One region of the Oribacterium sp. HCP3S3_B9 genome, then DNA from elsewhere that is predicted to be linked to it. Evidence: a T-box and tRNA genes for the amino acid it is inferred to sense, from the RefSeq annotation. Region 1 holds a T-box; the other holds one or more tRNA genes.
What was found. The T-box of region 1 lies ahead of ACTNC3_RS07420 (threonine--tRNA ligase). A T-box ahead of a tRNA ligase gene usually reads a tRNA of that ligase, here a tRNA-Thr.
Positions count from the first base shown of each region.

Region 2: it has a tRNA-Thr gene. The T-box ahead of ACTNC3_RS07420 (threonine--tRNA ligase) is inferred to sense a tRNA for this amino acid. The anticodon was not compared.

Region 1 covers NZ_JBQHVY010000012.1:50,021-66,208, reverse strand. The annotation lists gene hpf (ribosome hibernation-promoting factor, HPF/YfiA family) at 284-814, shown strand; gene ACTNC3_RS07435 (C40 family peptidase) at 981-2,075, opposite strand; gene ACTNC3_RS07430 (SDR family NAD(P)-dependent oxidoreductase) at 2,322-3,176, opposite strand; gene ACTNC3_RS07425 (trimeric intracellular cation channel family protein) at 3,293-3,967, opposite strand; gene ACTNC3_RS07420 (threonine--tRNA ligase) at 3,981-5,867, opposite strand; T-box leader at 5,997-6,228, opposite strand; gene ACTNC3_RS07415 (ABC transporter ATP-binding protein) at 6,350-8,005, opposite strand; gene ACTNC3_RS07410 (ABC transporter permease) at 8,008-9,837, opposite strand; gene ACTNC3_RS07405 (hypothetical protein) at 9,917-11,347, opposite strand; gene ACTNC3_RS07400 (response regulator transcription factor) at 11,629-12,387, opposite strand; gene ACTNC3_RS07395 (sensor histidine kinase) at 12,401-14,077, opposite strand; gene ACTNC3_RS07390 (extracellular solute-binding protein) at 14,070-15,122, opposite strand; gene ACTNC3_RS07385 (HD domain-containing protein) at 15,210-16,085, shown strand; tRNA gene ACTNC3_RS07380 (tRNA-Pro) at 16,145-16,188, opposite strand, start outside.
Region 2 covers NZ_JBQHVY010000021.1:10,368-26,555, reverse strand. The annotation lists gene ACTNC3_RS09905 (Na/Pi cotransporter family protein) at 1-1,306, opposite strand, end outside; gene citF (citrate lyase subunit alpha) at 1,889-3,460, opposite strand; gene ACTNC3_RS09895 (zinc-ribbon domain-containing protein) at 3,793-4,347, opposite strand; gene ACTNC3_RS09890 (C40 family peptidase) at 4,541-5,362, opposite strand; tRNA gene ACTNC3_RS09885 (tRNA-Thr) at 5,572-5,644, opposite strand; gene ACTNC3_RS09880 (YitT family protein) at 5,802-6,680, opposite strand; gene ACTNC3_RS09875 (CapA family protein) at 6,826-8,193, opposite strand; gene ACTNC3_RS09870 (DNA polymerase Y family protein) at 8,349-9,842, shown strand; gene ACTNC3_RS09865 (hypothetical protein) at 9,839-10,153, shown strand; gene ACTNC3_RS09860 (ABC transporter permease) at 10,192-10,971, opposite strand; gene ACTNC3_RS09855 (polyamine ABC transporter substrate-binding protein) at 10,993-12,150, opposite strand; gene ACTNC3_RS09850 (ABC transporter ATP-binding protein) at 12,211-13,248, opposite strand; gene ACTNC3_RS09845 (ABC transporter permease) at 13,266-14,099, opposite strand; gene ACTNC3_RS09840 (amidohydrolase) at 14,318-15,727, opposite strand; gene ACTNC3_RS09835 (amidohydrolase) at 15,886-16,188, opposite strand, start outside.

The sequences.
Region 1 (16,188 bases):
ACTTTTCGTTCTACTTATGGCTATAACTCTGAAATCTTATCACTAAACACTTTTTTATTCAAGAAAGCTTTTGATTGTTAACATTTAATTCATATATTTCATTACTGTTCACTCGTGGCTCGGCGGACGGCAGCCGGGCCACGCCTTGACTTAACGACGTTTGAACAGCGACGGATTATATTTTACATATCCATTACGTTGTAGAAATTTCCTCTATATATGATATAATATATATATCCTGAATGACCCACATCAGGAAATCTTTTTAAGGGAGCGTGATTTTATGAAGTTTAACATCACAGGAAGAAATGTTACTGTATCTGACGGCATGAAGGACCAGATCGATCGGAAGCTGGGCAAGTTATCGAAGTTCTTCAAGGAAGACACCATCTGCAACGTCACTCTCTCCACTGAGAAAAACAAGTATAGGGTCGAGGTGACCATCCCGGTAAAGGACGGTGTCATCCGTGCTGAGGAGATCACACCGGATAAGTTCCAGTCCCTCGATATGGTTGTAGACGTCATCGAACGTCAGATCCGTAAGTACCGCACGAAGCTGATCAATCGTCAGCAGGCTGCTGATTTCTCCGACGCCTTCGCAGAGGAGCTGGAGGATGAGCTCGGTGAGGATGAAATCCAGATCGAGCGTACAAAGCACTTCAACCTGAAGCCGATGACCCCGGAAGAGGCTTGCCTCCAGATGGAGCTGGTCGGCCATACCTTCTTCGTATTCCAGAACGGCGATACCGGAAACGTTGCCGTCGTTTATAAGAGAAAGAGCGGCAACTATGGCCTGATCGAGCCGGAGTACTGATCCCCGGAGAGGCCGGCAGGCCTCCATATAAAATAGTAAATTCCATCGAGTGGTATCCAGCGTACGTTAGATCGTGATGCTGATCATCCATTTGTCATATGGACTCCATAAAACGAAGAACCCCTTAAGCTGTTTCGCTTAAGGGGTTCTTCATTTATTTCGGATATCAGTTCTGGATGAAACGTCCATAGCCGACCGGCGTACGGTAATCGTAGCGTCCGGTGCAGATGCCGGTACGTGCATTCGCTGCATGGATGATGACGCCATCGCCGGCATAGATCGCGACGTGGTTGATGTAATCACCCGATGCGTAGAATACGAGGTCGCCCGGCTGGAGCTGCTCGAAGCTGATGGACTGTGCATTCGCATACTGATCACGGGAGCTGCGCCCTGTCGTGATGCCGAAGTGCTTGAAAATCTGCTGTACGAAGCCGGAGCAGTCAGCGCCATCCGTGAGGGAAGTGCCGCCATAGACATACGGATTCCCGAGGAACTGCTTCGCGTACTGGATCAGTGCCTGACGGGAAGCCGTCGTCGCGATGACCGGAAGACTGCTGCTGATCGACTTTACGATGGAGGTACCGGCCTCGATGACATTACTACGACTTAAAATGCTCGTGCCTGCGTTTGTTACGGCTGCATCACTCTTCGTTTCAGAAGCGCTGCTGCTTCGTGTACCACTGATGGCATCGCCGGCGGCCTGAATGATGTTTCCGGCAGCTGTGCTCACGCCGCTGGTGCCGACATTCGTGAGGATATTCGCGGCTGCACTGACCGTGCTCTTCTGTGGAGTGGAAGAGGCACTCTGCGTGTTCTTCTTAAAAACGGCGAAATCATCGACCGAATCCACGATTTCCAGCAGGGTTTCCTTTCCCTCCGTCGAAACCGCAGCTTCCTGGATCGTTTCGGCTGCCGTCGAGTCCTGCGCCACGGTATACTGCTCGCTGACGACATTGGCACTGGTCTCGTGAATCTCCGAGATTTTATACTCCGGAATCATGGAACCGTCCGTCGCCGCGGCCAGATCCTGGTCGGAGATGCCGAGCTCCTCGTCCGATACCGGGCCGTCGCCGATGCCGATCAGGACCTCGTCCGCCAGTGCGGTCGAGGTGGTCGTCAGGCTGAACATGAGAAGCAGGGCCAGCTTCAGCGCGAGCCTCCGCGTACGACGCTTCGGGGCATACGAAGAAGCGGCAGGCAGACGCACACCGGTTTCCTGTGTCATAGGATGCATAAGATGATTCATACTGGGTCTATTCACGTTTTCTCCCATACTTTTATCTGATCCGCCGGATCGCCGGAGCGGTCCCCGGCCTAAAACGAAGATGTCTCTGAAAAAAGCCGCAAAAAAGCGGCGTTGCAAACTCTGTTTCGAAGATCTCAAACATCTTAACTTTAGCACAAACGCCGCGATCTTTCCTTACAAATTATATTACAATTTGCTTACGATGCAGAAGGCCTATAAGCGTTCCTTCGGGTCCCCACTGTCTGAACAGTATTTCAAATCTCAGATCCAGCCGCCGTCGAAGCGGATGATCTGGCCGGTGAGGTAGGCCGGGGCGGCGGCGAGGAGACGCACGAGGTCCGCGACCTCTGCCGCTGTGCACATACGACCGTAGGGGATCTCGTCCTCGAGCTGTGCCCGGTCCTCCGCGCTCATCCAGCCGTTCATGTCCGTATCGACACAGCCGATGGCGATGGCATTGACCGGGATATGGTTCGGTGCAAGCTCCTTCCCCAGCGCCTCGGTGAAGGCATTGACCGCGCCCTTCGTGAGGCTGTAGACCGACTCCATGGAGGCGCCGACCACACCCCAGACAGAGCTCATGTTGAGGATACGGCCCTCGGAGGCGCGCAGCAGATACGGAATCACGGCGCGGGTGAGGCGGAACATGTCCTTCACGTTGGCATCGAGCATCTCCTCGAGCTCGTCATCCGAGACGTCCTGGGCGAGGTTGAAGGTCGAGATGCCGGCGTTGTTCACGAGGAGGAGGGCGTTCTCCGGGGTCTCGATCCGCGTGCGTCGTGTAAGTGCATCCTGCGGACCGTGCGATATGACGAGATCGCTCTGCTCTTCGCAGGCAGCACAGGATTCAGGCTGCGTCCCATCAAGATCCTCTTCCGTAAGGATCGGAAGGGGTTTCGTGCCTGGTGTCCCGAGCAGTGCGGCGAGGACCTCGTCTGTGATCGGGCCATGCACGGTATGCACCTCCGTCACGCCGCGGAGCCTCTCCGCCACCTGCTCCAGGAGGTCGAAGCGAGAGCGGCAGTTCAGGATGAGCCGCCAGCCGTCGCGGGCCAATGTCTCTGCCACTGCTCTTCCCACGCCGCGGGAGGCACCTGTAATAATCGCTGTTTTCATAATTTCCTTTCCGAAAAAAGCGGCTGCACGATGTGCAGCCGCTTTCTGTCCTGCCGCAGGACGTCCATCCTGCGATTGTGCTGTGTTTTCAATTCCGGATACTGTAGCCTCGTTCATTATCTGAAGGACGGCAGATTCCAGTGGAAGTAGATCGCGAGGAAGCGGATCAGGACCGTCACGATCATGCTGACTACCGCGGCGATCATCGTGCTTCCGAAGGCACCCGCCGGGCGGGCGATGACGGACAGGCCGCAGTAGACGATCGCTCCGACGATGGCCGCGATGCCATAGACTCGCTTCCGCATGATGAGCGGCATCTGCCCGGCGAAGATATCGCGGAGGATGCCACCACCGATGCCGGTGAGGACGCCGACGAAGCAGGCGAGGAACATATTTGCACCGTAGCCTGCATTGACCGCCGTACGACAGCCGACGACGACGAACGCGGCGAGGCCGACAGAATCGGCGACGTTCAGGATGAAGTTTGAGCGGATCCGGTTCCGGTCGATCTTATCCATATAGTTCCCGGTGGTCTGGCTGCGCTCGAAGATGAAGTCGACGACGCAGGTGATGAAGGCGACGGTCACATAGACCGGCTTCGTGAACATCGCCGGCGGGATCTCGCCGAGGATGAGGTCACGGATCATACCGCCGCCGACGGCCGTCGCACAGCCGAGTACGATGGCACCGAAGATGTCCATCTTCCGATCCTTTGCGACCATGACACCGGAAATCGCAAAGGCCACCGTACCGACCATTTCAAGAATAAAAATCACATCATCAAAGCCCATAGCTATCTCAGCTTCAGTCGATCTCGTCCGGAAGCTCGAGGGTGTGCTCTATGTTCAGCTTCTGGCAGAAAGCGACGAACTTGTCGAGCGGAACGTTCTGGATCTGCTTGTTGGAACCACGTACGTTGATGGATACGGTGTTCTCCTCTGCCTCGTGATCACCGAGTACGAGGATGTACGGATCCTTGTAGTTCTTGAAGCCCTTGATCTTCGTCTTCATGTTCTTATCGCTGTAGTCTGCCTCGACACGGATGCCTGCGTTCAGCAGAGCCTCCTCTACCTTCTTCGCATAGGCGTTGTGCTCCTCACGGATCGGAACGAGGGCTACCTGATACGGATTCAGCCAGAACGGGAAGTTCCCCTTGAAGTTCTCGATGATGATACCGATGAAACGCTCGAGGGAACCGTAGATCGCACGGTGGATAACGACCGGCATCTGCTGTGTGCCGTCCTCTGCGGTGTAGTTCAGGCCGAAGTTGTGCGGAAGCTGGAAGTCGAGCTGAACCGTACCACACTGCCACTCACGACCGAGTGCATCCTTGATCTGAAGGTCGATCTTCGGGCCATAGAATGCGCCGTCGCCTTCATTGATCTCGTAGCCGCCCTCGCCATACTTCTCGTCGAGGATGGACTTGAGGGATGCCTCTGCACGATTCCAGACGTCGATATCACCCATGAAATCATCCGGTCTGGTGGAGAGCTCTGCACGGTAGGTGACACCGAAGGTCTTGTAGATCTCGTCTGCGATAGAGATAACATCCGCGATCTCATCCTTGATCTGGGACTCCATCACGAAGGTATGGTCATCATCCTGACGGAACTCCTGTACACGGAAGAGACCGTTCATCTGACCGGACTTCTCCTTACGGTGCAGCACATCGTACTCAGAGTAACGGATCGGGAGCTCCTTATAGGAACGAAGCTTACGCTTGAAGGTAAGCATCGCGTTCGGGCAGTTCATCGGCTTCGCTGCCATGGTGTCGATGTTCTCACGGTTGTAAATGACAGAACCGGCCTGGATCTTCGCTACCTTCTTCTCGGCTGCCGCATCCTTATAATCCTCGACCACGTTCTCGATATCCGCGTCTGCCGTGGTGTAGCCGTCGATACCCGGAACGATGAACATGTTGTTGAGATAATGTGCCCAGTGACCGGAAACGAGCCAGAGACGCTTGTTGTTTACGAGCGGCGCTGCGATCTCGGTGTAGCCATGGCGGCGCTGTACCTCACGGCTGTACTGAAGCAGTGCCTGGTACATCTGCCATCCACGTGGCAGCCAGTATGGCATACCTGGAGCAGTCTCGTTGAACATGAAGAGCTCAAGCTGCGCACCGATCTTCTTGTGGTCACGCTCACGCGCCTCCTCGATCATCTTTACGTGCTGCTTCAGCTCATCCTTCGTCGGGAATGCATACACATAGACACGCTGCATGTGGTCACGCTTCTCGTCGCCTCTCCAGTATGCTGCGGAACAGCTGTGAATCTGATAAGCCGCGCTCATCAGCTCCTGTGAATTCTCTACGTGCGGTCCACGGCAGAGATCGACATAATCATCACCGGTATAGTAAACAGAGATGGTCTCGTCCTCTGGAAGCTCCTCGATCAGCTCGAGCTTAAACTTCTGATCCTTGAAGATCTCCTTCGCCTGGGCCTTCGAAACTTCCTTCCGTGTCCACGGCTCACGACGCTTGATGATCTCACGCATCTTGTTCTCGATGGCCTTGAAGTCCTCCTCACCGATGCTCTTGCCCTCCGGCAGAACGAAGTCATAGTAGCAGCCGTCCTCGATCTGAGGTCCGATGCCGTACTGTACTTCCTTACCATAGATCTCGATCACTGCCTTTGCGAGGATGTGTGCGAGGGAATGACGATACACCTGTAATAACTCTTCCTTTTCCATTTGTTTCTCCTTTGAATGTTTCAAAACCAGCCCTTTGGGTCGGCTGATTTCGTGTCTGGACAACCGGTCCAGTGCCACACAGCGAATCTCTGCCTTAAACAAAAATGCCCCAATCAGCTCTTTCGAACTGATTGGGACGATAGATTCGCGGTTCCACCCAAATTGTCATCTTCCACATATCCTGTGGGCGAATGCTTCAGCACCTGCACAGATGACCACTCTTTCGACGGTAACGTAGTCAACGGGTCCGATTAAGGACCTCTCTGAGGTGGTGTTCATATTTATTTCCTCGACGCCTCGCAGCAACCGGCGTTTCTCTGTATCCGAAATCAAATACTACTGTCCTCTTCAACGATTTCTGTCTATTCAATTGACACAGCCATTGTAGGTTCGGCGCATCGCTTTGTCAAGGGGCTGGCCGGGATTTTGCAGTCACATACGTTGCCGTCCCTCCGAGTGCCCCCTGTCAGGTACAGAGTGCCTTATTTCTCGATTTCCAGACGACCGTCGGCGATGCACTTTCCAGACTGACGGTCAAACAGCAGGATGTGGCTGCCGTGGATGTCGATGCCGGCCTGCTCGCCGATCCTGTAGGCATTGTTCCCGAAGATCACGCCGGTCAGGAGGTAGTCATCCTGCACACAGAGCTTGAGCGTCGATTCCATACCGGTCGGCATGGCACCGAAGATCGTGGTCTGGAGCGCACCCTCCGGCTCGATGTCGATCGCCTCCGGACGGATGCCCAGCACGAGGTCGCGGTTTGTGAGGATCGGATCCTCGAGGATGGAGCTGTCCTCTTCGATGACCTTTTCGATATGGTACTTGAAGACCTCATCCTTGTTGCTCTTCTCGACGGCGTGCTTCTGCTTCAGGCGATCGATTTCTGCCTGCTTCTTCGCGGCAGCATCTGCGTCCCGCTGTGTGAACCAGGTCGGAAGCTCGAGCGCTTCGTTCGGGATGAAGCGTGCATGGATGCCATGGAAGATCTCGAGGGTGACGCTGCCGTCTGCACTTTGCTCACCCGTGGCTTCTACGAAGTTGATGGACGGGTTGCCGACGAAATCGGCCGCGAAGAGATTCGTCGGGCGGTTGTAGACCTCGAGCGGTGCGTCGTACTGCTGGAGGACACCGTTGTTGATCAGGCAGATCTTCGTCGCGAGGGTCATCGCTTCCATCTGATCATGGGTGACATACACGAAGGTCGATCCGGTCTCCAGGTGAAGACGCTGCAGCTCGTAGCGCATCTCGAGACGAAGCTTCGCATCGAGGTTACTGAGCGGCTCATCCATGAAGAGCACCTGTGGCTCCGGTGCGAGGGTACGGGCGATGGCGACACGCTGCTGCTGGCCACCGGAAAGCTCTGCCGGATAACGGTCCATGAACATACCGATCTTGACGACGCGGGAAACCTGACGTACACGGCTGTCGATCTCTTCGTCTGTTAATTTCCGGACCTCCATGATCGCGGTGCCGTTCTGTGTGACGTGGAAATGCTCGTCGAGGGTTTGCCCCTTCGCCGCATAGCCTGCATTGATCTCCGCAAGGGTCTTCTCATAGCCGGCACGTGCCGCGTCGGCCGCCTGCTGCGGATCCGCCGCCTCATGAATCTTCAGGTTGAAGAGCTCCTTCGCGCTCATGATGGAGAGGTTGAAGGTGTCGATGAGCTTCACGTAGGCCTTTTCGGTATCGAGCTTTCCGTTCTTATCGCGGCAGTCCTCGATCTGGTCCTTTACCTTCTTTCCACTCTTCAGCGCATGCATGAGATCGGAGCTGACCTTCGCCTTTACGTCGATCCGCGGCAGCTCTTCTTTGATGTTTTTAAGACCGAAGGAGATGTTCTGATACACGGTCATGTTCGGCCAGAGTGCATAGTTCTGGAAGAGGAAGCCGACCTTTCGTTTATTGGCCGGAACATTGATTCCCTTATCCGAATCGAAGACGACGCGGTCGCCGATTTTGATCTGCCCTTCGGTCGGCGTCTCGAGGCCCGCAATCATACGAAGGATGGTGGTTTTTCCACAGCCGGAAGGCCCCAGCAGCGTGACGAAGGCATTGTCCGGGATATCGAGACTGAGGTCATCGACACCGAAATAGTTTTTCCAGCGTTTGGTGATGTGTGTTAATGTGATGGACGGCATACTTAACCTCCTATTCCGTTATCAAGGCTTGCTCCCGTCAGGACATTGACGAGGGTGTTAAACAGAAGAATCGTCATGATGAGGATCAGGTTGATCGCACTGGAGAAGGCGTACAGACCCATCTCATCGAAGTAATCCAGTGTCGTGGAGAGGATGAAGCCCTGGGTGCAGAGAAGCAGGAACAGGGACAGCTCACGAAGGCAGGTCATGAACGGCAGGGTATAGCCGCTGATGATGGAGCTCTTCTGAATCGGGATGATGATGTTCAGCATCCGCTTATGCCACGGGATATCCTGGATGATGGCAGCCTCTTCGATCTCACCGGAGAGTTGCAGCATCGAGTTCAGGGAGTTTCTGGAGGCGAACGGGATGTACTTGACGACACCCGCGATGATCAGCAGGGTGTAGGTGTTGAACAGGTTCACGTGCTGATTACTGAAAAGGATGAAGAACGCAGCGCCGACCGCGATGGATGGCATCAGGTACGGCAGGAAGGCGACGTTGTTCACGTAGTTCGCCCACTTCGAGCGACGGTTCTTCGATACGGCGTAGCCGATCAGGGTGCCGATCGTACCGGCGATGAGTGCACAGACGATGGCGAGGAACAGAGTACCCTTGAAGGCGTGCCAGATGGTCGGATTATAGAGGATACCGTGCTGGCCATACATACCATTCTCACTGACATTTTCATGCGTCAGCCACCACTTCGTGGTGAGGTTTGAGGTATCGTGCGTGTACAGGAAGCTGTAATCGCCCGGGTTCGGCAGGAAGGTCTCCAGCGCGAAGAGAAGGATCGGCCAGATGGAGGTGAAGAAGGTCAGCAGGATGAAGACCACGCCCATGATATACTTTCCGGCTTTTCCGAGGTTGATCTTACTGAGCTGCCCGGACTTACCGGTGACGGTCGTGTAGTTCGCGCGACCGGTGACGGAGGTCTGGTTCAGTCCGAGGATCAGGACGCCGAAGAGCATCATGATGATCGCGAGGATGCTGGCTTCACCGGTGTACTTCGAGTTCAGCGAGATGTACTTCGTCGACAGGGTCGTGAGGCCGAGGTAATGCGGCACCGGATAGGAGCCCATCGCGGATCCGAAGACGAGCAGGATCGTACTGAGGATCGCCGGCCGGATCATCGGCAGCGTCACGCGCAGCATGATCTTCCACTTCGGGGTATCGAGGATGGTCGCTGCCTCCTCGAGGTTCGCATCCATGTTTTTAAAGATACCGCCGATCAGGATGTAGGCGAACGGTGCATAGTGAAGACCGAGTACCATGGCACTCGGGAAAGTGCCCAGACAGAACCACTTCGGCATACAGATGCCGAACAGTGATGCGAGGAGGCCATCGGACGTACCGCAGACAGCATTGGAATTAAACATATGCTGCCATACGACGGCGAGAGTCCACTGTGGCATGATGTACGGAAAAATGAAAATCGAGCTTAAATACTTTTTGAAGCGCATGTTGGTTCTCGTCACCAGGAAGGCGAAAAAACCACCATACAGGATGGAAATCACACAGGTCATGACCGAGAGAATCACGGTATTGATGAGTGGTTTCCAGAGATTGGTCATTGCAAGACGGCTCGTAAAAAGATCGACATAGTTCACGACGCTGTAGCCGGAGGCCTTTCCGGTGAGATGTGCGTCGATGGTGCCCGGATGGATCTGGAAGGTGTCACGGACGATAGCGACGATCGGGGCTACCGTACTGAAGGTGAGCACGATACCGAAGACGAGCAGGATGATGTTCTGCGGCTTCGAAAAGAAGGTGACGATCTTATTACGGAGTATGGCTTTCGTATCACGTGTACCGGATGCAGTCGTTTCCATAGATGAATTCCTCCGTTCTTAAAACCGACCGGGGAGTCATGAGCTCCCCGGCCGAAAAATCAGTTCATATAATGCGCTTTTACTTCGCGTCTGCGTACTTGGTCAGGGTCTCGATCCAGCTGCCGACACCGAATGCAGCGTCTGCGCAGTACTCCGGATCCTCGAGTACGAGCTCGCCGGTGGTGGTCCACCAGTCATAGCCACGGTCATCCTTTGCAGGGAACGCATCTTCGCCAGCGTCGTTATAGCCGCCCTTTGCGTGGTTATAGGTTGCCTCGATCTGCTCTGCAACCTTCGGGTTCGAGCTGTAACCGCCCATGTCCTTGCCCCATGCACTGAAGCCGTCCTCTGTACATGTCATGTAGGATATAAATGCACATGCGGTCCATGGAAGCGGGCTGTTCTTCGTCAGGAAGAGGTAGTGGTTGTAGCCGTAGCCGCCGATGCCCTTATAGCCATCCTGGTATGCAGCTACCTTGATGTTGTTGACGGAAACCGTTGCGGATTCCTCTACAGAACGAAGCTTCGAGTAAACGAGGAGACCGGACTGATCCTTCGCGGACTTATCTACGAGGGTGTTGCAGATCGGGCCATCATCGGTCTGTGCGTTGTAATTCTCTACCCAGAGCTTGATCCATGCGAGGGCGTACTTGCCGTTCTCACCGAGACCGAAATCGTCTGCATCCGAAGCCACTTCCTGAATGGTCGGATCGAAGTAAGCCTTGTGCTCATCATCGAGTGCATCGTAGGCATCCTTCAGCATGCCGGCGTACTTATCCTCGGTCAGCATGTACAGGAAGTTCTTGCCGACGAGCTCGGAATCGATGTCCATGTACAGCGGGTGCTGATCCTTATAAATGAAATCCCAGCAGTTCTTAAACTCAGCGGAGCCGGTTGAGTTATACATAAAGACCTTATTCAGCGTCTGCAGTGGCAGGTAGCCGCTGTAAGCATCCGCGGTGGTTCCGTTGGCCTCTGCCCACTCCTTCGGGATGAAGGTCTTCAAGATATCGGTATCGACCATCTTACTCTTGATCTGGTTACCATCCTGGATGAGGGTCATCGCGAAGGTTCCGCTGTCCTTCAGAGAATCTGCGGTGAGCTGCTCGAAGATCTTGTTGTTCTTCGGCTGCTGCCACTCGAACTCCATGTTGTAATTCGGATCGATGGTCTGCAGATAGGCGATAAACAGTGGAAGTGCAGACTTACCACGTGAGGAGTTACCGACGCCGTAGAAGGTCTTACCATTCGACTCTTCGATGGCCTTCTTTGCGAGTTCCTCCATGGACATCCCTTCGGCTTCCTTGATGATGGCATCGATGCCGGTCAGGTTCTCTTCCTTCGGAGCCTCGGTTTCCGCCGGCTGTGCCGCCTGGGTCTCTGCCGGCTTGTCAGCGGCAACGGCTGCCGTGGTGGCTGCGCTGTTGTTCGATGAGGATCCGCATGCGGCCAGCATGGATACGGCCATTGATGCAGTCAGTAGTAACGAGATGAGTTTACGTTTTCTCATAAATGTGCCTCCCTTATGATTTCACGATCGGCTCTCCATATGTTCTGAAGAGCTTTCTTTACTTGATGCGTCTAGTATAGAAATTTTTTCGCAAAACCAAAACGCGGTAAAAATGATATTTTGATGGTCATTTCTGACATCTTTTTATCATTTATCCGCGTTTTCGTGTGCAGTATGCACATATTTCGGAGGTCTGGCTTCCTATAGGACAGCTCAGGCCTTTTCTGTTTCTTTTTGTTCAGCCGCTTCCATCCTCGCACCAGCATGCGCGTCCGCGCGTGTCAGCCTGCCTGGTAATCGGACGGGGTCATCCCGGTCAGTTTTTTAAAGGTACTGGAGAAGTAGGCGATGTCGTGGTAGCCGACCATCTCGCAGACCTCATAGACCTTATAGCGCACATCCCGGAGGAGGCGCATCGCTGTCCGCATCCGATAGCAGGTGATATAGCTGTTGATGCTCTGTCCGGTGTCCTTCTTAAAGAGACGGCTGAGATGCCCCTCGGATACGCCGATCGCTTCGGCGATGCGCGTGATGCTGATGGCATCCTCACTATAGTGATCTGCGATGTATCCGATGGCACTCTGTACATAGCGATGCATCTCCGGGTCCGCGTCCTTTAGTGGCAGAAGCTCCGCATCCTTCGGTGAGGCCGTGTGCTGACCGTGCAGGATCGCCTCCCCGAGGATCTTCTTTACGACCGCTTCGAGCTGTCCGTCCTCGAATGGCTTCAGCAGATAGTCGGAGGCCTGCAGGCGCACCGCCTGCTGCGCATAGCTGAAGTCACTGTAGGCTGTGAGGAAAATGACCTTTACATCCAGCTTTTCCTCGCGCAGTGTCCGCACGAGCTCGATGCCGTCCATCTTCGGCATGCGGATATCCGTGACGATCAGCAACGGATGCAGTGTGCGCGCCAGTGCGAGGGCCTCCTCTCCGTTTTTCGCCTGTCCGACGACCTCACAGCCGACACTCTTCCAGTCGGTCCCCTGAACGATGCCCTCCCGGACAAACTTTTCGTCATCGACGACGAGTACAGGTATCATGTTACACCTCCATTTATTTCGTATACGGCAGGCGGAGAATGACATCCGTACCGCCCTCCGGCAGCCGTGCGATATCGATGCCGTACTGCGGGCCATAATTCAGACGGATGATCGAATCCACGTTCGCGAAACCGAGATGCCCGCTCAGCAGCTTTCCATCATGCTTCTTCACCATCTCGATGAAGGCATCCTCGATGCCACAGCCGTTATCCATCACATGGACCTCGAGCTCCTCTTCTACCCGGCGGGCGGTGACCTTCACGAGTCCATCCTCGACGCCCTCGAGGCCATGGATGATGGCGTTTTCGACGATCGGCTGCAGCATCAGCTTCGGCACCATGCATGCCATCAGCTCCTCCGGCACCTCGACCTCGAAGCTGAAGGAGTCATCGAAGCGCAGCTCCTGGATATTACAGTAGCTTTCGAGGAGCTCGAGCTCCTCCTGCAGCGTTTCGAACTCCCGGCCCGAGATGCTGCGGCGGAGGATCTTCGCGAGGTCCGAGCTGAGTGCGACGATCTCCGGGACCTGATGTGCCTTCGCCACCCACTTGATGGTGTCGAGCGTGTTATAGAGGAAGTGCGGATTCAGCTGTGCCTGCATCATCCGCATCTCGGTTTCGTTGAGATGCTTCTGCTGCTGCACCCGCTCTTCCATGTTCCGGCGGATCCGTACCGTCGTTTTATTGAAGCCATCGGCGAGCTGGCCGAGCTCGTCATCTCGTGGAAGCTCTACATGGGCGTTCAGATCTCCATGACGCAGGGCCCGCATGCCGTCACTCAGCTTCTGAATCGGCTGGGCGAGGTAGTTTGATACATAGCCGGACAGCATGAGACTTCCGATGAGCACCAGCACCGTGATGATCAGCAGCATCATGAACATCATACGGAAGATGTCCTCGCTGAGTGCCGGTGGCGTCATATAGACGAGCGTCAGTCCCGTGTCGCCGACGCAGGCCGCATAGAGATTATCGGCGAATGTCTCATTCAGGCGTCGACCCTCCAGACGATTCTTCCGGAAAAGCTGAAGGTTCGCCTCGGAAGCGAGGTTTCCACCGGCGTAGAGCGGCTCCCAGTAGGCATTCAACAGGAGGACGCCCTCGTTACCGTTATAGCTCTCCTTCAGTATGCTTTCGAAATCGCTCTGGTCGATCGTCACGATGACGTAGCCGGCATTGGCATTGATCTTACGACCGATCTGAAGACTCGTTTCGCGGGTATAGATGCCGTCGTAGTTCAGGACATAGGCCGTCTCCGTCGGCTGTGCCTCGAGGCGGGCGATGATGCCAAAATCGGACGGCAGAGTCTTCGACACCGTGCCGCGGTCCGTCGTATAGATGCGCTTTTCACCGGCGTAGATGTCGACGGTCGAGAAGGAGCGGATCGCCTGTGTCTCACGGTAGAGCGCCGCATAGATGTTCGAGGACGAGACCGTACCCTGGGTCAATGCTTTCCGAATATCCCGATCGTCTGCAATCTGCGCGATGACCTCCTCGACGGAGCGGAAGTGCTCCTCCAGACGCTGCTCGATCAGCTGCTGCTTCGCGAGATCCTGCGCTGCGAACTCCCGGTGAACGCGCGTACGGAACATGCCGACGAGCAGCAGTCCGCTCAGGACGAGCGGAACGACGGATACCAGTGTGAAGTAAAACATCAGCTGACGGCGGTAGGACTTGTTGATGTACTCAAGCATAACGTGCCTCCCAGATCTGCCAGAAGTCCTGCAGCACCTTCGTCTGCCGTTCACTGGCTTCCTCGATATCGAAGGCGAGGATACGGAGCCCTACGGTCTTGTCGTTCGTGGACAGGTCCGTACGGACCGAGCGCCGGAACAGAGGGGAAATCGTATAGCGCTGCACCGGATCGCTCAGGATGAAGTCGATGAAGCGCTCGGCGTTTTCCTGGTGCGGTGCGTTCTTCACGATGGCCGCACCATCCGGAACCGCAGAGGTGCCCTCCGACGGATAGCAGATACCGACATCACTGCCACGTGCGATCTCCTTCAGTGCACTCTCCTCGAGGGTGATGCCCACCAGCCGGTCGCCGTTTGCGACCTCCGTGAGTACCTCTCCGGAGCCCTTCGCGAGATGCCCGTCGAGGTCATCACAGAACTTCGAGAGGAGCTCCGACTCCGGAAGCTGTGTCGCATCCTTCATGGTTTCGAGGATCGTGTAGCTCGTGCCGGACATGGAGGGATCCGCGAAGCTGATACTGCCCTTCCAGCTGCCGTCCAGGAAATCCTGCCAGCTGTGCGGTGCACTCTCCGGCTGCACGATCTTAGTGTTATAGATAAACACGATCGGAAGCTCGGTGAAGGGCGTCCAGTAGTGATCCGGCGAGATATAGACCGGATCCAGCTTCGCTTCCAGCGGCGACGAATAGGGCTGAAAACAGTCCTTATAGGCTTCCAGCATCTCGATGCCGCCGCCGAACATGACATCGACCTCCTGCTTCGACGTGCTCTGCATCTCCTGCAGCTCTTCAAGCAGCTCGGTCGTGCCACCCGCACGCACATCGACCCAGATGCCCGTGGATTCCTCGAATTCCTGGATGATCGGACGGTAGACCTCGGCCTTATGTGCCGTATAGATCGTCAGCTTCTGATCCGCGGGGATGTCGCTGAAATCCGGTGTCGCCTCCGTGTCGCGGCTTCCGCAGGCACTGAGCACAGAGAGTATAAGTGTGCCGGTTAAAAGCAGACCGGCGCAGATGTTCCGTCGTTTGTGCAGCTTTATCATGATTTTCACTTCCACTTTCTGATTATTTTATTATTATAATAGAAATACCGTAAATTTTTCAGTAAAAATGTGCGAGGGGAGGACTGAATGGTGAACATCGATCGAATGCATGTCAAAGAGGCCTTTAAAGCCTATGTTTCAGATTATGATCTCAGCGATGTGAAGGTAAAGCTGAAGGTAGACCACACCTACCGCGTCGCTGCGATGTGCGACGCAATCACGGAAGACCTCGGACTGTCTGCGGCCGACCGGGATCTCGCCTGGCTCAGCGGTATGCTCCACGACATCGGCCGCTTCGAGCAGCTACGCCAGTACCATACCTTTCAGGACCGTCTGTCCTGCAATCATGCGATGCTGAGTGCGGATATCCTCTTCCATGACGGGAAGCTCCGTCTCTTTGTGCGCGATGCTGAGGAGGACGAGCTTGCGCTCCTCGAGAAGACGATACGTCTCCACAACGTGTACCGCCTCCCGGAGGAGCTCAGTGCACGCGAGTACCGCTTCGCCACCATCCTGCGGGATGCAGATAAAATCGACATCCTGCGCGTGAACTGCGAAACACCGCGCAGCGAGATCTATGATCTCCCGGAGGAAGCCTTCCGCACCGCGTCCATCTCCGATCAGGTCTACGATGACGTGATGTATGCGCGCAATGTCGACCGCGCGTACGCTCGCACCGCCATCGACTTCATGATCGGCCACATGGCCTTCGTCTTCGGACTCGTCTATACCGAGAGCTTCCGGCAGGTACGCGCACAGGGCTACCTCGACGAGATGCTGCGCTTTCAGAGTGATCATCCAGACACCCGCGAAAAGCTGAAGCACATACGCCAGGCCATCGAGCAGTTCATCGAGCGCCGGCTTCTCAATGACCGCCAGGAATACGACACCCCGATCGGAAAGGTATGTATGTCACGGGAAGAACACGAAGCCTACCTGGAAAAGCAGGAACGGTATTCCTGAAGCGCTATAAAAGCACAAAAAAGACCACCGAGAGTTCATTCTCGATGGTCTATCAATCGTCGGGGTGACAAGATTCGAACTTGCGACCCCCTGGTCCCAAACC
Region 2 (16,188 bases), on a different contig from region 1:
CCGCGATGTCCTCTGCGTGGTCGCCGATACGCTCGATGTCGGAGTTCACATGGAAGTATCCGGCGATGAGGTCGGCGTCACGGAGCGGGATCGCGTTCTGGTTGATACGCGTGAGGTAGGTGCTGATCTGCTCGGAGAGCCAGTCGATATAATGCTCGTTTTCGTAGATCTTCGCGAGGCCATCTGCGTCATCGCGCAGGAGACATTGAACTGCGCCGTTCAGGTTTTCGAAGGCCATACGGGCCATGCGCTCCATCTCCTGCTGCGCCATGTAGATCGCGACGGCCGGGTTCGGGAGCTTGCTGAGGTTGATGTACTGGAGCTCGTACGCGCCATCCTTCTGCACCTCGTCCTCGCCCTTCACGAGCACGTAGGTGAGGCGGATGATCTGGTCCATGAACGGGTAGAATACGATCACCTGGAACACCTTGAAGAGGAAGTGTGCGAAGGCAATGCTTCTGCCGAGGGAGCCGGCGTCGTCACCGGTACCGGCGATCGTCCGGATGATCATCTCGATCTGCGGCGCGAATAACAGCAGCAGGACAAACATCAGTATGGTGCCGAAGACATTAAACAGCAGATGGATGAGGGCGGCACGCTTCGCGTCCTTCTTGCACGGGATCGCGGTGAGGATCGCGCTCGAGCATGCGCCGATGTTGCAGCCCAGGATGATGAACATGCAGATCCGGAGGTCGACGAGGCCCTGTGCGCCCATGACGACGAGGATCGAGACGGTGACGGACGAGGACTGCACGATCGAGGTGATGACGAAGCCCATCAGCACGCCGAGGATCGGGTTCGTGAACGAGGACAGGAAGTGGATGACTTCCGGGATGTCACGGAGTGTGCCCATCGCCGCTGACATCGTGGAGATGCCGACGAAGAGGAGGCCGAAGCCCATCACGATTTCACCGGATTTTTTCACCACCTGGTTCGGGATGAAGTTCATCATCACGGCACCCGCGAACACGAAGATCGGTGCGATCGCGGAGAGGCGGAAGGCGACGAGGAGCGCGGTGACGGTGGTACCGATGTTCGCGCCCAGGATGATGCCGCAGGCGTTGTTCAGCGCCATGAGGCCAGAGTTTACGAAGGTGACGGCCATGACGGTGGCGGTGCTGGAGGACTGGATCACGGCGGTGAAGAACAGTCCGACCAGAAGGCCGGTCAGGCGGTTGTGTGTGCAGGTTTCGAGGATACTGCGCAGCTTCGCGCCGGCGACCTTCTCGATACCGTGGCTCATCATGTACATACCTGCGATAAACAGGCCGAGGCCTCCCAAAAGACTCACTAGTATTGTCAGCATGGTTTCTCCCTTAATATTCGTGGCGTCATCGCCACAGGATGTTCGGTTCAGTCTTGCTTTATGTAATACCGGGCGGCGCTGCTTCTGGTTTCACAACCAGTCCAGGCGGATTTCCTGGCCGGCCGTCGCCGCGATCGTAATACATGTGGCAGATCGTGGCCGGCATGGTCTTCGCATGAGGTGCTCTCCCATCTTTACAGCAGGAACGTTTCTGGCGTCCGTTTCGTTATTTTTTTAACGTGCGCAGTACAAAAACACGCCGCTGTATAAAGCCCAGTTTGTTTCATTATACCGCATGTATTCAGAAGAAAAAACAGGGATTTTATATGGTCTATACACAATTTTTACAGATTTTTTACGGCATTTCGGGTGATGTTTGCTAATTAGTCAAGTATAACCAGACGTTTTTCGACGCCTGCTTCTATAACGTGCAGTGCACAGCGGCATAACCGGCAGGCATCCTACAGCAGCCAAGGTGGTCTGGAGCCCAACATAAAAAGCAGCCCTCGCGGAGCTGCTTTTCTACTCTTTTATTGCATCGCAATGCGATGCTCGCTCCAGAGGAGCTGGTGGCCGGCAAACTTACACAATCCAGTGCAACGGCTTCTGCGGTTCGACGCGGCGCACGACATCGATGATGCTGCCGTCACGGGCCTCGATGATGCCGACGACCTCGTCGTGGAACTCGATCGGGTCCGGGCGGCCGACGATGCTGTATGCGATGTCACGCAGCTCTTCGATGGTGATGAGCGGGAGCTTCGCATCCCGGAGCCACTGGAGGAGATCCTTCCGGCGCGGGTTCACGGCGATGCCGTAGTCGGTGACGAGGACGTCGATGTTCTCACCCGGGGTCACGCAGGTCACGACGCGATCGACGACGGTCGGGATACGACCACGGATCAGGGGTGCCACGATGATGGAGCATTGGCATCCGGCTGCCGTGTCCGGGTGTCCGCCCGGGGCGCCGCGGAGCACGCCGTCGGAACCGGTGGTGACGTTCACGTTGAAGTCGGTGTCGATCTCGAGCGCGCCGAGGATGACGAAGTCGAGCTTGTTGACGAAGGCTCCCTTATTCAGCGGGTTCGCGTACTCGGAGGTCGAGATCTCGTAGTGCTGCGGGTCCTCTCGGATCGACTGGATGGCCGTCTGATCGAAGCATTGAGCATCGACGATCGTGCGGATGTAGCCCTTATGCAGGAGGTCGACGAGTGGCTTCGTGATGCCGCCGATGGCGAAGCTCATATGGATCTGGCGCTCGGCGAGGAACGGCTCGAGGAAGCGGGTCGCGGCGAGGGATGCGCCGCCGCCACCGGTCTGGAAGGAAAATCCGTCGCGGAAGTACGGGGTCGCGGCCATGACGCGTGCGCAGTCTTCAGCCATCTTCAGCTCGCGGACGTCCTGGGTCATGCGGATGACGTTGCTCGCGATCTTCGCCGGGTCGCCGATTTCGTCGACGACGCAGACATAATCGACGTCGACCATCGGGATGGATGGCGGGAAGTTCGGGAACGGCACCATGGTGTCGGTGATGGCGACGACGTGGTCGGCGTAGCGGGAATCCACGACACTGTAGGACAGCACGCCGCAGTCACTCTTGCCGCCGACGCCGCGGAGGTTGCCATACTCGTCCGCAGTCGGCGCACCGATAAATGCGATGTCAATGTGGACGTCCCCTTCTTCGATGGCGCGCACGCGGCCGCCGTGGCTTCGGATGATCGCCGGCGTCGCGAGCCGGCCGAAGGATACATCCTCGCCGATGCGGTCACGGATGCCGGAGGTCTGGATGCCGATGACGGTGCCCTCTTCGATCATCTGTGCGACGCGGCTGTGCGACTTGCCGAGCGACGACGCGCAGATCGTGAGGTCACGGAGGCCCATCTCCTGTGCGGCCTCGAGCACCATATTGACGATGTGGTCACCATCGCGGAAGTGATGATGGAAGGAAAAGACCATGCCGTCCCGCGCGCCGCACTTCTCGAGTGCCTCGCGGATACTGCCGACCATCTTACTTCTCCGTGGGTCGACCATGCCGCGCACCGTCGGCGCCGCCTTCGTATATGGTTTGTCGTCCCGGTAGCTGCTGCCCCGGAACGGCTCCTTCCCATAGCGCTTCAGAATCTCGTCCGGGATGTCCCGGCCTACTGCATTTAACATAACTGTGTCCCCCTGTGGTGTGGTGTAGTGTGGTTTTTGCCTGCTGCGCAGGCTGGAGTTTGTGCTATCGTGGCACCTGGCATACGCGCAGACTGCGCGGCCCCCATCGCCACGATGACTGTGCGACGTCCTCGGAAATTCCAACCCGGATGGCGGCTAGCTGGACCGCTCGTCGCATACTTCACTTCTTCTGCAGCTTCTTATATTTCCTGTACAGATACACCGGGATGCCGATCATGACACTCAGGCAGATGATGATAAAGACGATGGCCAGAACCACTTTACTCATGATGTTCTCTCCTATCCTTAAACTCGAGCTTCGACCCACGATATCACTTCTGTTCTGTATACTCGAACTTCTTCCCGCACTTCGGGCAGTACTCGAAGTCTTCCGTCGTGGTGTAGCCGCAATTGTAGCAGACCTTCGTCCACTTGCCCTGCTGCTCGAGGAGCCGCTGCTGCGTACTTCCTGCTGAAGCCCCGGCCGTATTCTGCCCACACGCCGCGCCGGCCTGCCAGTACGTCTGATCCGCACCATGCGACTGCCACGCACCAGCATCGTCCTGCTCACGCTGACCAGCCGAGCGATTCTGCCCGCCGGCCTGCCCACGCTGTTCGAGGTAGAGGTCCGTCTGCTGTATCGCAACGTTCTCTCCACGCTCGATCGCGCGACCGACCTCCGGACGAAGCTGATACAGCGAGCCGCAGCAGCTCGTGCGCACATAGTACGTACGCCCCCACTTAAAAATCGGAATGAAGAAAATCGACAGCACCATATACGTCACAAACACCTGGTACTGCCCCATGCGCCCACACACATCGCAGGTCATCGGCTGATGAAAATCGAGATCCTTCTGATCATTCATGATTCCGAAGAAGAAAAACATGTGCACCTCCACGTGCTTCCGCCAATGCTGTCGACCTTTACGGGTTCACCGCGCGCCGGATTTTCACTTCCACAGCACACCATGACACGACCCGTCAATCCGGGGTAATCCGCAGGCGTCATGCGCGCGAAGTTTCCAGACCATAACTGCATGAACATCCCGGCAGTACATTCATACCGCGCGCAGGATTATATCACCAGTACCGCCCGATGGCGATGATCGGGGCGTAGTGTATCGCAGAAGAGCCGCTGTCCTCGAAGACCCAGCCGCGGGAGCTGTTCGTCGCATGGACGATGGAATTCTCACCGGTATAGATGGCGACGTGGTTCACGCGACCACCGTTGCCATAGAAAATCAGATCGCCCGGAAGCATCTCTGCCTCGGAAACATAACGCGGAGCAGCTGCGCACTGCTCGGCGGAGGTTCTCGGAAGCGAAATGCCGAACTGACGGAAGACGGCGAGCACGAAACCAGAGCAGTCCACCGGCCCACCGTTCAGATTCGTACCAGCACCATAGCGGAGCTTGCCTGCACCGACATACTGCCGCGCGAAGTTTACGATATCCTTACGACCGGTGACCTGCTGTAGTGATTCCTGTGAATGCATATAATTCTTGCCATTCTCGTATGCACTGCCTGCGACCAGGAAGCTGTCGCTCGACATCGACGAGCTGCCGGCTACCGTACCGAGACGGCCCAGCGCATTCGGATTCGAAAGAGGAATCACCTTCGTCTGCACGCTTCCATCCTGTACCCAGGCGCCATCCGAATTCACGGTATAGCCATCCGGTGTCGTCGTAGCGGTCGCTAAGCATCCATTCAGATCAAAATAATACGACTCGGCGATCCCGTCCTGGTTGCCATCGATCCACGCCCAGCCCGTCTGAAGCTGTCCGGCGTCGTTCAGATACACCCACGAACCGTTCTGCTGTCCCCAGCTTCCGGCCAATGCTGTCACCGTCGCTGTGATGGTCAGAGCCGCGGTCGCTATGGCTGCACTCACTATTTTTTTCACTGGAATCTCCTTTGCATAGACGCCCCTGAGGGCAGCCTTGACTGAACAACGTTTGCGCAGTAACGCCGACGCGTCCGTCAGCTGTGTTACAAAAAAAGTCCTGGTTTCTCGCATCTGAAACCAGGACTCTGTCTTCGGTAATATTCGCTTTACGATTTAACGGTAGTCACTCTAGTTCAGATTGACACTGCTGTCACAAGAGAATATCGAGCTACTGACCGGATTCGAACCGGTGACCTTCTGATTACGAATCAGATGCACTACCGACTGTGCTACAGTAGCATGCGCCTCAAAACGCCATTACAATATAGCACGTCGCCCGCCAAATGTAAAGCGGAATTCTCACAGTTCACAAACACCGGCGCCCCGGCGGTTACTGTTCACTCGTAGCTCGGCAGACAGCAGCCCTGTCTGAACGGTAACACCCAGTGGTAAGCGTTCAGGTAGCAGGGGACCCGGATTTCGGTATCGGCTTCTCTCGGGAGAAGCCCTCTCCCATGACCTCGCGGACATCTGAAAGGATCACGAAGGCGTTCGGGTCGATTTCATGTACGAGGTCCTTCAGGTACGTGATCTCGCGGTTCGACATGATGCTGTAAAGCATCGTCGTTTCCTTACCGGAGTACATACCGATCGCATGCACACCAGTGACACCACGGTCCAGCTTCTGCAGGATGGCATCCGAAATCTGCGTCGGCTCCGACGTGATGATCCAGACCGCCTTCGCGTAATGCGTGCCTTCCATCAGGCCGTTCGACACCTTCGTCACGACATAAACAGAGATGATCGCATACAGCGCATGGATACCGCCGAACGCACCGACACCGATAGCGACGATCAACCAGTCGATGACCTGGAGAATCTGCGGGATGCTGTACTGCGGAAACGGAATATGCAGGAGCGCTGCCAGGATATCTGTACCGCCGGTCGTCGCCTGTCCGATCAGGATCAAGCCGAAGCCGAGCCCCGAAAGGATACCGCCGAATACAGCTGCCAGCAGCAGATCACCATCTGGAATCAGACTGACACCAGGCAGCAGCCAGAGGAAAAAGGACAGCATCGCCGCACCATACAGAGTCCTGCCGATAAACTTCACGCCGAGAAACTTCCACGCCGCAAGAAACAGCGGGATGTTGAGCAGAGTATTACTGAGCCACAGCGGCATCCCGATCCAGCTCCGCAGGATGATGCCGAGACCCGTCACACCACCAACGACCAGCTGATTCGGATCATAGATATTTTTACTGCCAATCGCCATCAGCAGCGCGCCCAGCGCAATCAGCATATAATCCCGCATCGGTGTTCGTTTCATCAGCATATCCAGTCCTCCCTGCTCTACACCATCTGTCCATATCCGGTTCAGCACATCATCCCGCGCTTCGGAATCGGCTGTATGTTCACCAGACTCCGTTCATCATAACATATTTGGCATGGCAGATATAGATAATATTTATTCATTCATCTCACGACGCACTGACATATCCATCCGCGTCGATCTTCACACCACTGCTGAGACCGCTCATCTTTTCATAGAAAGCTGCGATTTTCTCCGCATCGTCCAGCTTCCGCGTATAGCCAGCGGCAGACGTACCTGGTATCAGGCGAAGCCGGATGCCCTCATCATCGACATCTGCCTGCAGCAGTGCGGTGCTCGGAATCGAGCTGCCGAACACGAAGTTTCCGAGCGAGTACGCGATCGGCACGCCCTGGTAGTATTCGATGCCCTGCAGAACGTGCGGATGTGCGCCGACCACCAGATCTGCGCCCGCATCCACGAGTCGATGTGCGATGCTCTTCTGCACCTCGTTCGGCGTCTCCTCCCGCTCGATGCCCCAGTGCACATAGGCGATGACATAGTCCGCCTGCTGCTTCGCCGCCTTCACTTCCTCCGCGAGCTGTGCACCGCCATCATAGGCTGAAAACATGCCGGCAGAATCCGTGCCCGCCGCCCAGTCCGCCTCCGGATATACACGCGTCGCGCCGATAAAGGCAAACGTCCGCCCGTTCAACTCGACGACGTCCGGCTTCCGTGCCTCCGCAAGGTTCTTTCCGGCACCCACGTGACGGATCCCTGCATGGTCCAGCGTATCGATCGTATCGAGCATCGCGTCACGCCCATAGTCAAGCGCATGATTGTTTGCGAGCGTGACGAGGTCGATCCCCATCTCCTGCATCAGCTTCACCTTCTCCGGGTGCACACGGAAGGTGAACTGCTTGTCCGGTGCCGGCGTTCCACGCGTACTGAACGGGAACTCTTCATTCGTCATGAAAAAATCTGCCGCCTGAATCTCCGCCTGGTAGTCCTGTGACAGGACACCGTCGATGCCGCCGGCGGCGTCATACGCTTCCAGCACATGGTCGCTGAGATACACATCGCCCGCAAACAGAAGGCGCGTCGCTCCCTTCACAGCTTCTGTCCCCGCTGTTTCGGCATCCTCCGTATCCGCGGTGCCAGGATTCCCCGCAGCGTCTGTCTCCGTCGGATTCTCAATCATGATCGTGGTGTCGTCCGCTCCGCGCTCACTTTCATCTGATTTGGAAACGGATCCATCCATTTCCTTCCCTATCGAGTCTGCTCCATCTGCACCGGCTTCTCCATTCATACCCGTGGTTTCACTGGAAGCCGTCCGATTTTCTCCTATATTGCCGACAGCTGATGATATACGTCTCCCATCATCCGGGCACAGCGTAATCACCCCAAGCGCCACGATGATACCGAGCAGAAGGACACTCCACAGCCCGACCCAGCGCTTCGTTCCGCTTCCTCTTTCCATCTGTTCTTCCAGTTTCCGACGGCTCCGCCCGTGCTCTCTCCGATTCTCCTGCTCCATTTCGCTCCCTCTATTTTCCCGCCCTATGTCGGGCGCTGTTATAAAAATTAATTAGAACATCTGCTCGTTTTTATGATTGACATCCGTTCCGTTCACGGCTATCATAATAAATAGAACAGATGTTTGTCAAGCGTTTCGCGTTAAGAGGTGGGATTATGGAACGGATTATCTTTCATATCGATGTGAATTCTGCGTTTCTCAGCTGGGAGGCGTGCTATCGGATCCACCATCTCGGTGGTACGCTCGATCTCCGCACGATTCCGAGTGCGGTGGGCGGCGACCAGAGTAAGCGCCACGCGATCATCCTCACGAAGTCGATTCCGGCGAAGAAATATCATATTAAGACCGGCGAGCCCATCGTGGACGCACGGCGGAAGTGCCCGGAGCTCGTCATCGTCCCGCCGAATTACACGCTCTACAGCCACGCGAGCCGGGCGATGATCGAGATTCTCGAGGAGTACACGGACACCATCGAGAAGTACAGCATCGACGAGGCCTTCCTCGATATGACGGGCACGCCCTGGCTTCAGGACCGCGCGCTGCTGCTCCGCCATACTGCACCAGGGCCGTCCCCGGCCGATGCCTCTACCGACCATACCGTACTCGGCCCTTCATCCACTCCATCCGACAGGCAGCGGGCGACAGGCTCCACAAACACGCTCGAAGACCGCATCCGTGCCTTCGATGCGATTCGGCTGCCGGCGGAGATCGATGCCACCTGGCAGAGCGAGGTCGAGCATCGAGCGGTACTGCTGGCCTGGCAGCTGAAGGAGCGGATCCGAGAGGAGCTCGGCTTCACGGTGAACATCGGCATCTCGAGTAACAAGCTGCTTGCGAAGATGGCCTCCGACTTCCAGAAGCCGGATCAGGTGCATACCCTCTGGCCGTCTGAAATCGAGCATAAGATGTGGCCGCTCCCCGTGGAGGAGCTCTTCTATGTCGGCTACGCGACGGCCCCGAAGCTGCATCGCCTGGGCATCCATACCATCGGTGCGCTCGCGCAGTTCGACCCGGACATACTCTATCACCGCATGAAGTCGCATGGACTTCTGGTACGGCAGTTCGCCTGCGGCATCGACGACAGTCCGGTCATCCCCCAGCTCATGGAGGCCCCGCCGAAGGGCTATGGAAACTCCTGCACGACCATCCATGACGTGACGGACCGACAGGAGGCCTACTGGCATCTTCTCTCCCTCGCAGAGACGGTTTCCCAGCGCATCCGTGCCGATGAGGTTCGTGTCAGCTGTGTGGATATCAGCATTCGCGACAGCGAGCTTCGCTTCTACGGGCATCAGAAGCAGCTCCGCTCACCGACGGACCTGACGCTGGAAATCTACGATGCCGCATGTCGCTGCTTCGATGAGCTGTGGACCGGTTACCCGATCCGCCACCTGGGCATCCACACCAGTAAGGTGAGCCACGCTGTCGGCCGACAGGTAGACCTCTTCGACCGCTACGACTATGGGAAGCTTCGCCAGGCCGAGTACGCCGTCGATGAGATCCGTACCCGCTATGGAAACGACGCGATCAAGCGCGCCCGCTTCGTTTCCGCCCCCGGCTGCGCGGATCCGTACGCCATCGACCACATGAACGGCGGCATCTCCCGCGAGCGGCGAACGGTGGACTACAATAAGGAAACAATATTATGACCGGTTTCACTGCCATCAGTGATGTGCTCCCGCACATCGACAGCGGCACCCGTAAGGGTCGCCCATACCCCATCGCCGTCAAGAGCTGGTTCACCAGCTCCGGTACGATCATCCCGCTTTCCTTCAAGTTCGAAGGAGACGACGGCGAGATCCATTACATCCAGAACATCCATGTGAAGTCCTCCGAGGAGAAGCACTACGCAGGTATCCCCAGCCGGGATTTCAGCTGCACCGCCGTCCTCGGCGGCCTGGAGCAGAGCTTCCGGTTGGTCTACTATCCCGCCGAAAGCAAATGGGTGATGATCATGTGATCACCACCCATTTCCGATTCTTGTTCAGTTTTAGATGCTTACACCACCGACTTCAGTCCGAGGGTCTTCTCGATCAGGAGCATGATGCCGAGGGTGATGACCATCATGAGGGTCGCGAGGGCGGCGATGGTCGGGTCGAAGTGATACTCTACGTAGCTCATCATCTCGATCGGGAGTACATTGACGCCCGGGCCGGTCAGGAAGGCCGACAGCGATACGTTGTTAAAGGAGTTGATCATCGCCATGATCGAGGCCGACGCGATGGCGGATTTGATGTTTGGCAGGATGATATGGAAGAAGGAATACACCTTCGTCGCACCCAGACTGCCGGCTGCTTCCTCGATCGCGAAGTCGAAGTTCGCGAGGCTCGCGGTCACCACACGCATGACGTATGGGATACCGAGCAGGGTGTGGCCGATCAGAAGACTCGGCATCACTGGAAGCTTCAGCACATTGACAACATAACGGAGCATGACGAAACCGAGTACGACGACCGGAACCAGCACCGGTGACAGGAAGACGGTCTTGATGGCTTCCTTGCCGCGGAACGAATAGCGGTTCAGCGCATAGGCCGCCGGCAGTCCGAGTACCAGGGCGAGCAGGGTCGACACGATCGCGACGATCACCGAGGTCTGTGCTGCGGAGATGAAGGATTTCATCGTCAGCACCTGTGCATACCACTTCAGTGTGAATCCATGGCCCGGGAACGTCAGATAGTTCGTATCACTGAAGGAGGCCGCCATGATAATCAGGAGCGGTCCGATCAGAAAGACGTATACCAGGATGGTGATCAGCAGCAGGGCTTTGTTCTTTTTCATTTCTTCATCTCCAATTTATTATTACTGAACTGAGAACAGCTCGTTCCAGCGGTTGATCCAGTCCGCCTTCTTCTCTGTGATGAGGGACCAGTCCGGAAGAACCAGGCTGTCGACCATCTCCTGGCCATAGGTGAAGTTTGCAGCCTGCTCCTCGGTGAGCTCGACCTCGGTATTTACCGGAGAGTCGACACCGTCGAGTGCCTCGGCCTGCTGTACGTCCTTGGAAAGGTAGAAGTCGATGAACGCCTCCGCGAGCTCCTTATTCTTGCAGCCCTTCGTGATGTTCAGCATGTTGAAGCCGGCGAAGTTACCCTCGCTCGGATTCACCCATACATAGTCCGGGTTTGCCTGCTTCGCAGTGGTGTAGCTGTAGTCGAGGAGGGTCGCAACGGAAGCCTCACCCTGGTTCAGCATGGTGATGGTGTCGTTGGCAGAAGTCCAGGTCTTTACGACATTTGGCTTCAGCTCCTCGAGCTTTGCGAAGATGGCGTCATCGTCCTGACCCGGGGTCAGACCGAAGGCAGCTGCGGTTGCATAGTAGAACAGCATACCGGAGGTGGTGGTGATATCCGGAACAGCGATGCAGTCCTTCAGCTCTGGATTCCAGAGGTCTGCGAAGCTCTTGATCTCTACGTCGATCATCGACGGATCATAGACGATACCGAGACGGTTGAAGGTGTACGCCGGGCCGTACTCCTCGCCCATCGGTGCCTTCGCGACATCATAGATAGAATCGAGGTTCGCGATCTTCGAACGATCGATGCTCTCGAAGATACCGTCATTGGCAAGCTGTGCTGCGAAAGAATCGCCGATGATGACCACATCGTAATTCTCCGGAGACTCCTCGATCTTCGTTACACGCTCTGCGTTCTTACCGGTCTCTACGACGAGCTTCGCGCCGGTCTGCTCCATGAACGGATCATATACGTTCTTCTGAAGAAGCTCCGCGTTGAACGAGAAGGTTGAGATGGTCAGTGTCTGGCCGGCGAAGTCCTGGGCAGCAGACGCGTCTGCAGTCTCTCCCGCAGCAGCGGTGGTCTCAGCAGCTGAAGTCTCAGCAGCGGCTGTCGTCTCAGTAGCGGCAGCGGTGGTTGTAGCGGTGTTGTTCGATGAACCGCACGCAGCGATGGTGGTGCTCAGCATAGCAGCTGCAAGCACAAGGGATAATGTCTTTCTCATAATTTCCTCCACTAGATGATGATATATCAAGCGCCTTATACGTAGCGCCGAACGACGAATTTATACCATAACGATCTTATGCGCGTCGAGGGAAAGCGTGATGTTCTCTCCCACATCGAAGAGACGGTCGTTCGAGGTGTTGACGATGAGCTCGCCGAGGGCGGTCTCCACGTTATATTGCATGCGCTTGCCGAGGTAGGTACGCACACCGACTTTACCGGAGACAGCATTGGCGACGTCCTCTCCCGCTGCCGCGACGAGGATGTCGTCCGGACGGATGCAGGCGCGGGTCGTGTCACGGCCCTCCTTCGGATGTGCGATCTCGAGAACGCTGCCGTCGGCCGCTGTCCAGCGCGTGCCCTCACTGTGCTTGAGATCGATGAAGTTCTCGAAGCCGACGAAGTGCGCGATGAACTCGGTCTTCGGGTGCGCGTAGATCTCCTCCGGGCGATCCAGCTGCTCGATCACGCCGTGGTTCATGATCGCGACCTTATCACTGATCGCGAAGCACTCCTCCTGGTCATGGGTGACGTAGATCGCAGTGAAGCCGAGCTCCTGCTGCAGCTTACGGATCTCAACACGCATCTGCACGCGGAGCTTCGCGTCGAGGTTACTGAGCGGCTCGTCGAAGAGCATGAGATCCGGCTCGATAACCATCGCACGGGCGAGGGCTACACGCTGACGCTGTCCGCCGGACATCTCCTTCGGAAGGCGCTTCTCGAAGCCGTCGAGGTCGACCGTGTGGAGCATCTTCATGACGCGCTCCTGGATCTCTGCCTCCGGCAGATTGCGGCGACGCAGACCGAACGCGACGTTCTCGAAAATGTTCATGTGCGGGAACAGCGCGTAGCTCTGGAACACGAAGCCGAAGTTCCGCTTATGCAGCGGCACATGGGTGTAGTCCTTTCCGTCGAAGAGGATGTCGCCCTGCATCGGCTCAGAGAAGCCGCCGATCAGGCGGAGCGTCGTGGTTTTACCACAGCCGCTGGAGCCGAGGAGGCTGACCAGCTCGCCCTTCTCGACGTTCAGGTTCAGGTCCTTCAGAATGATGTTCTTTCCATATCCTGCGGTGATATTTCTTAACTCAAGTAATGACACGGTATTTCCTCCTATTTTTATGCCAGCGGGTTCACCTTGCGGCTCACACCATTCACGATCGTGGAGACGATCATCGTGACGACGATCATGACGACCGCAACGACGGAAGCATTGACCCAGTCACCGAGACTCATCGCATACTGATAGATCATGGTCGAGAGCACACGGGTGTCGGTGCCACCGAGGAGTTGCGGCGTGGTGTACGCGGTGATGCAGCCGGTGAACACGAGCACGGAGCCAGTGACGAGACCGGATACGCTCAGCGGCAGGGTGACGCGCAGGAAGCTGCCGAGCTTCGTGGAGCCGAGGCTTTCGGCGGCGAGCGTCAGGTCCTCCGGGATGCTCTCGATCACGCCGATCAGCGACAGGATCATGAGCGGGAGGAAGAGCTGTATGAAACCGATGGTGATGGAAAATTCGTTATAGAGAAGGCCCTGCGGCTTCGCGAAGAGTCCGATCGCCACCAGGAACCGGTTGACGATGCCCTTCTTTCCGAGGATGACCATCCAGCTGAAGGAGCGGATGACCGGGCTCGTGAACATCGGGAAGACGGCGAAAGCCATCAGCATGCCCTTGTTCTTCGCGAATTTCGCGATGTAGTAAGCCGCCGGATAGCCGAGCAGCGCACACAGGATGGTGCTCAGGATACTCAGCTTCAGGCTGCGGAGGAACACCTGCTGGAAGTAGGTGCTCTGAAGTACCGTCGCGTAGGCGGACATAGAGAAATCCCCCTGGTCTGGAAATACTGTAGTGAGCAGCAGTGAACACAGCGGGATGAGCATGAACACCACCAGGAACAGCACGCCCGGCAGGATCATGAAAAACCAGATATTCTTCTTGAAAAGTTGCACGATTACCCTCCAGTCGACGACCTCCTCGCAAAGGCCGCGGGTTTCCTCTTTCGCTTCGGTGATGCATCAGCCCTCTTCGATCAGCCGCGCCAGCCCTCGATCAGGCGATGTTCGTAAACTCGAAGCAAAAGATTTGTAAATAAGTAAACGGAGTACTTTAAAACAACGTTATTTATAACATAGGTAGCGCGCGGATTCAAACCTATTTTTGTACATTATCAAATAATATCGCTGTACTTCTCCGCGGCGGACATAAACGGCTTCATTTTTTCCACGAGCTGTGCGCGGATCTCCGCGAGGTCGAGCGTCGTGAGCTCTCCGTGGCGAACGACCATCCGGCCGTTTGCGAACACCGTGTCGACGTCGGCCGCGTTCGCGGCGTAGGCCAATGCTGAGAACGGGTTGTACACCGGGAACATATGGGCAGCCTCGGTCGAAACGAGCGTGAGGTCGGCGGCCATCCCCGGGGCGAGGTAACCGTAGTCCGTGCCATGCAGTACTTCGGCACCACCGCGGGTCGCCGCGCGGACGATGGTCCGGGCCGGGAAGAGCGAGCGATCATGGTTCGCCGTCTTCTGGGCATTCGGGAGCATCCGCATCTGGTCAAACATCGACAGCGTGTTACCGGAGGACGGGCCGTCCGTGCCGAGGCCGAAGCCGACGCCGAGCTGACGTGCCCGCTCCATCGGGGCCACCCCCTTGCCGGCCTTCGTGTTGCTGCAGATGCAGTGGGCGATGCCGGCGCCGCGGCGCTTCATAAGCTGCAGGTCCTCTTCGGTCATGTGGATGCAGTGCGCCGCGAGCGTATGCTCGTCCAACGCGCCGATCGAATCGAGGAAGGCGGTCGGGGTCATGCCCATCGCGCGGAAATGCTCCATTTCGTAGTCCATCTCGGAGGCATGCAGGGTGAAGATCGTGTCGTACTTCACCGCAAGCTCATGCGCCTCGCGAAGCTTCTCCGGTGACAGGGTCGTCGTGCCATGCGGCGCGATAATCGGGTGGATGCGTGGATGCCGTGCCCCGTGATACTCCGCGAAGAAGTCCTTCTGATAGGCGAAGCCACCATACGCTTCGTCCGGGCTGTCGCAGGTTTTCTGTCCGATCAGGGTCTCACCGAGGTAGCCGCGGATGCCGGCCTGCTCGCAGGCCTCCGCAACGCGATCCTCGAAGTAGTACATATCGAGGAAGGTCGTAGTGCCTGAGAGGAACATCTCCGCGATGCCGTAGAGCGCGCCCCAGTAGACGAGTTCCGGTGTCATCGCCTCGAGCTCCAGCGGGAACAGGAAGCGGCGCAGTCGGTCCGGGCAGTCGTCGCCCATCGAACGAAACGGCACCATCGACACATGGCAGTGCGTGTTTACGAAGCCCGGCAGCAGGATGCCGCCCGCCCCGTCGATCACCTCGTCCGCCACCGCTTCCGCCTGCTGCAGGTTCTCGATCGGCTGGGCAGCGGCGTTTGTCTGTGCTGAAGCTACCGTACGATCGTCGAGCGAGGTCTCCGTCTGCTTCTGTTCTTCTTCACCGAGCGCGGCGATCTTCTCGCCGTCGATGAGGAGCCAGCCGTCGTGAAGCACGCGGTCGGCGTCATCCATCGTCAGGATGGTCACATTTTTAATCAGTGTTTTCATATCGTAAGAAGCCTTTCTTTTTTCGCATTCATCTCGTTCACCAGTGACGGATGCCCGGAATTCCGGAAATCTTTCATCGCACTTCCGCCGGTCGAACTCGATTCGGCCCGCCATCGGATGAGCGACCGAGGCATTGGCCGCAGGCAGATGCCTCGGCGTCACGCACGACCGGCGAGGTCGTAGACGATCGCGCTGAACAGGGTGATGCCGCGCGCGAGCACCTGCTCGTCGAAATCGAAGCGGACGGTGTGCTGCTCGCTCGCCATGTCGGTCATGGTGCGCATGTAGGTCGCCTGGCCGCCGTGGCTCTGGACGCGGTTCATCATCAGGGAGATGTCTTCGGAGCCCCAGTTCTGCGCGTTCGGGGTGGAGCTCACGCGGTACTGCGGGAGTTCCGTCCGCACGAGCGTCGCGATGCGCTGCCAGAGCGCTTCGTCACTGTGCTGTGACTCGCCGCGGCC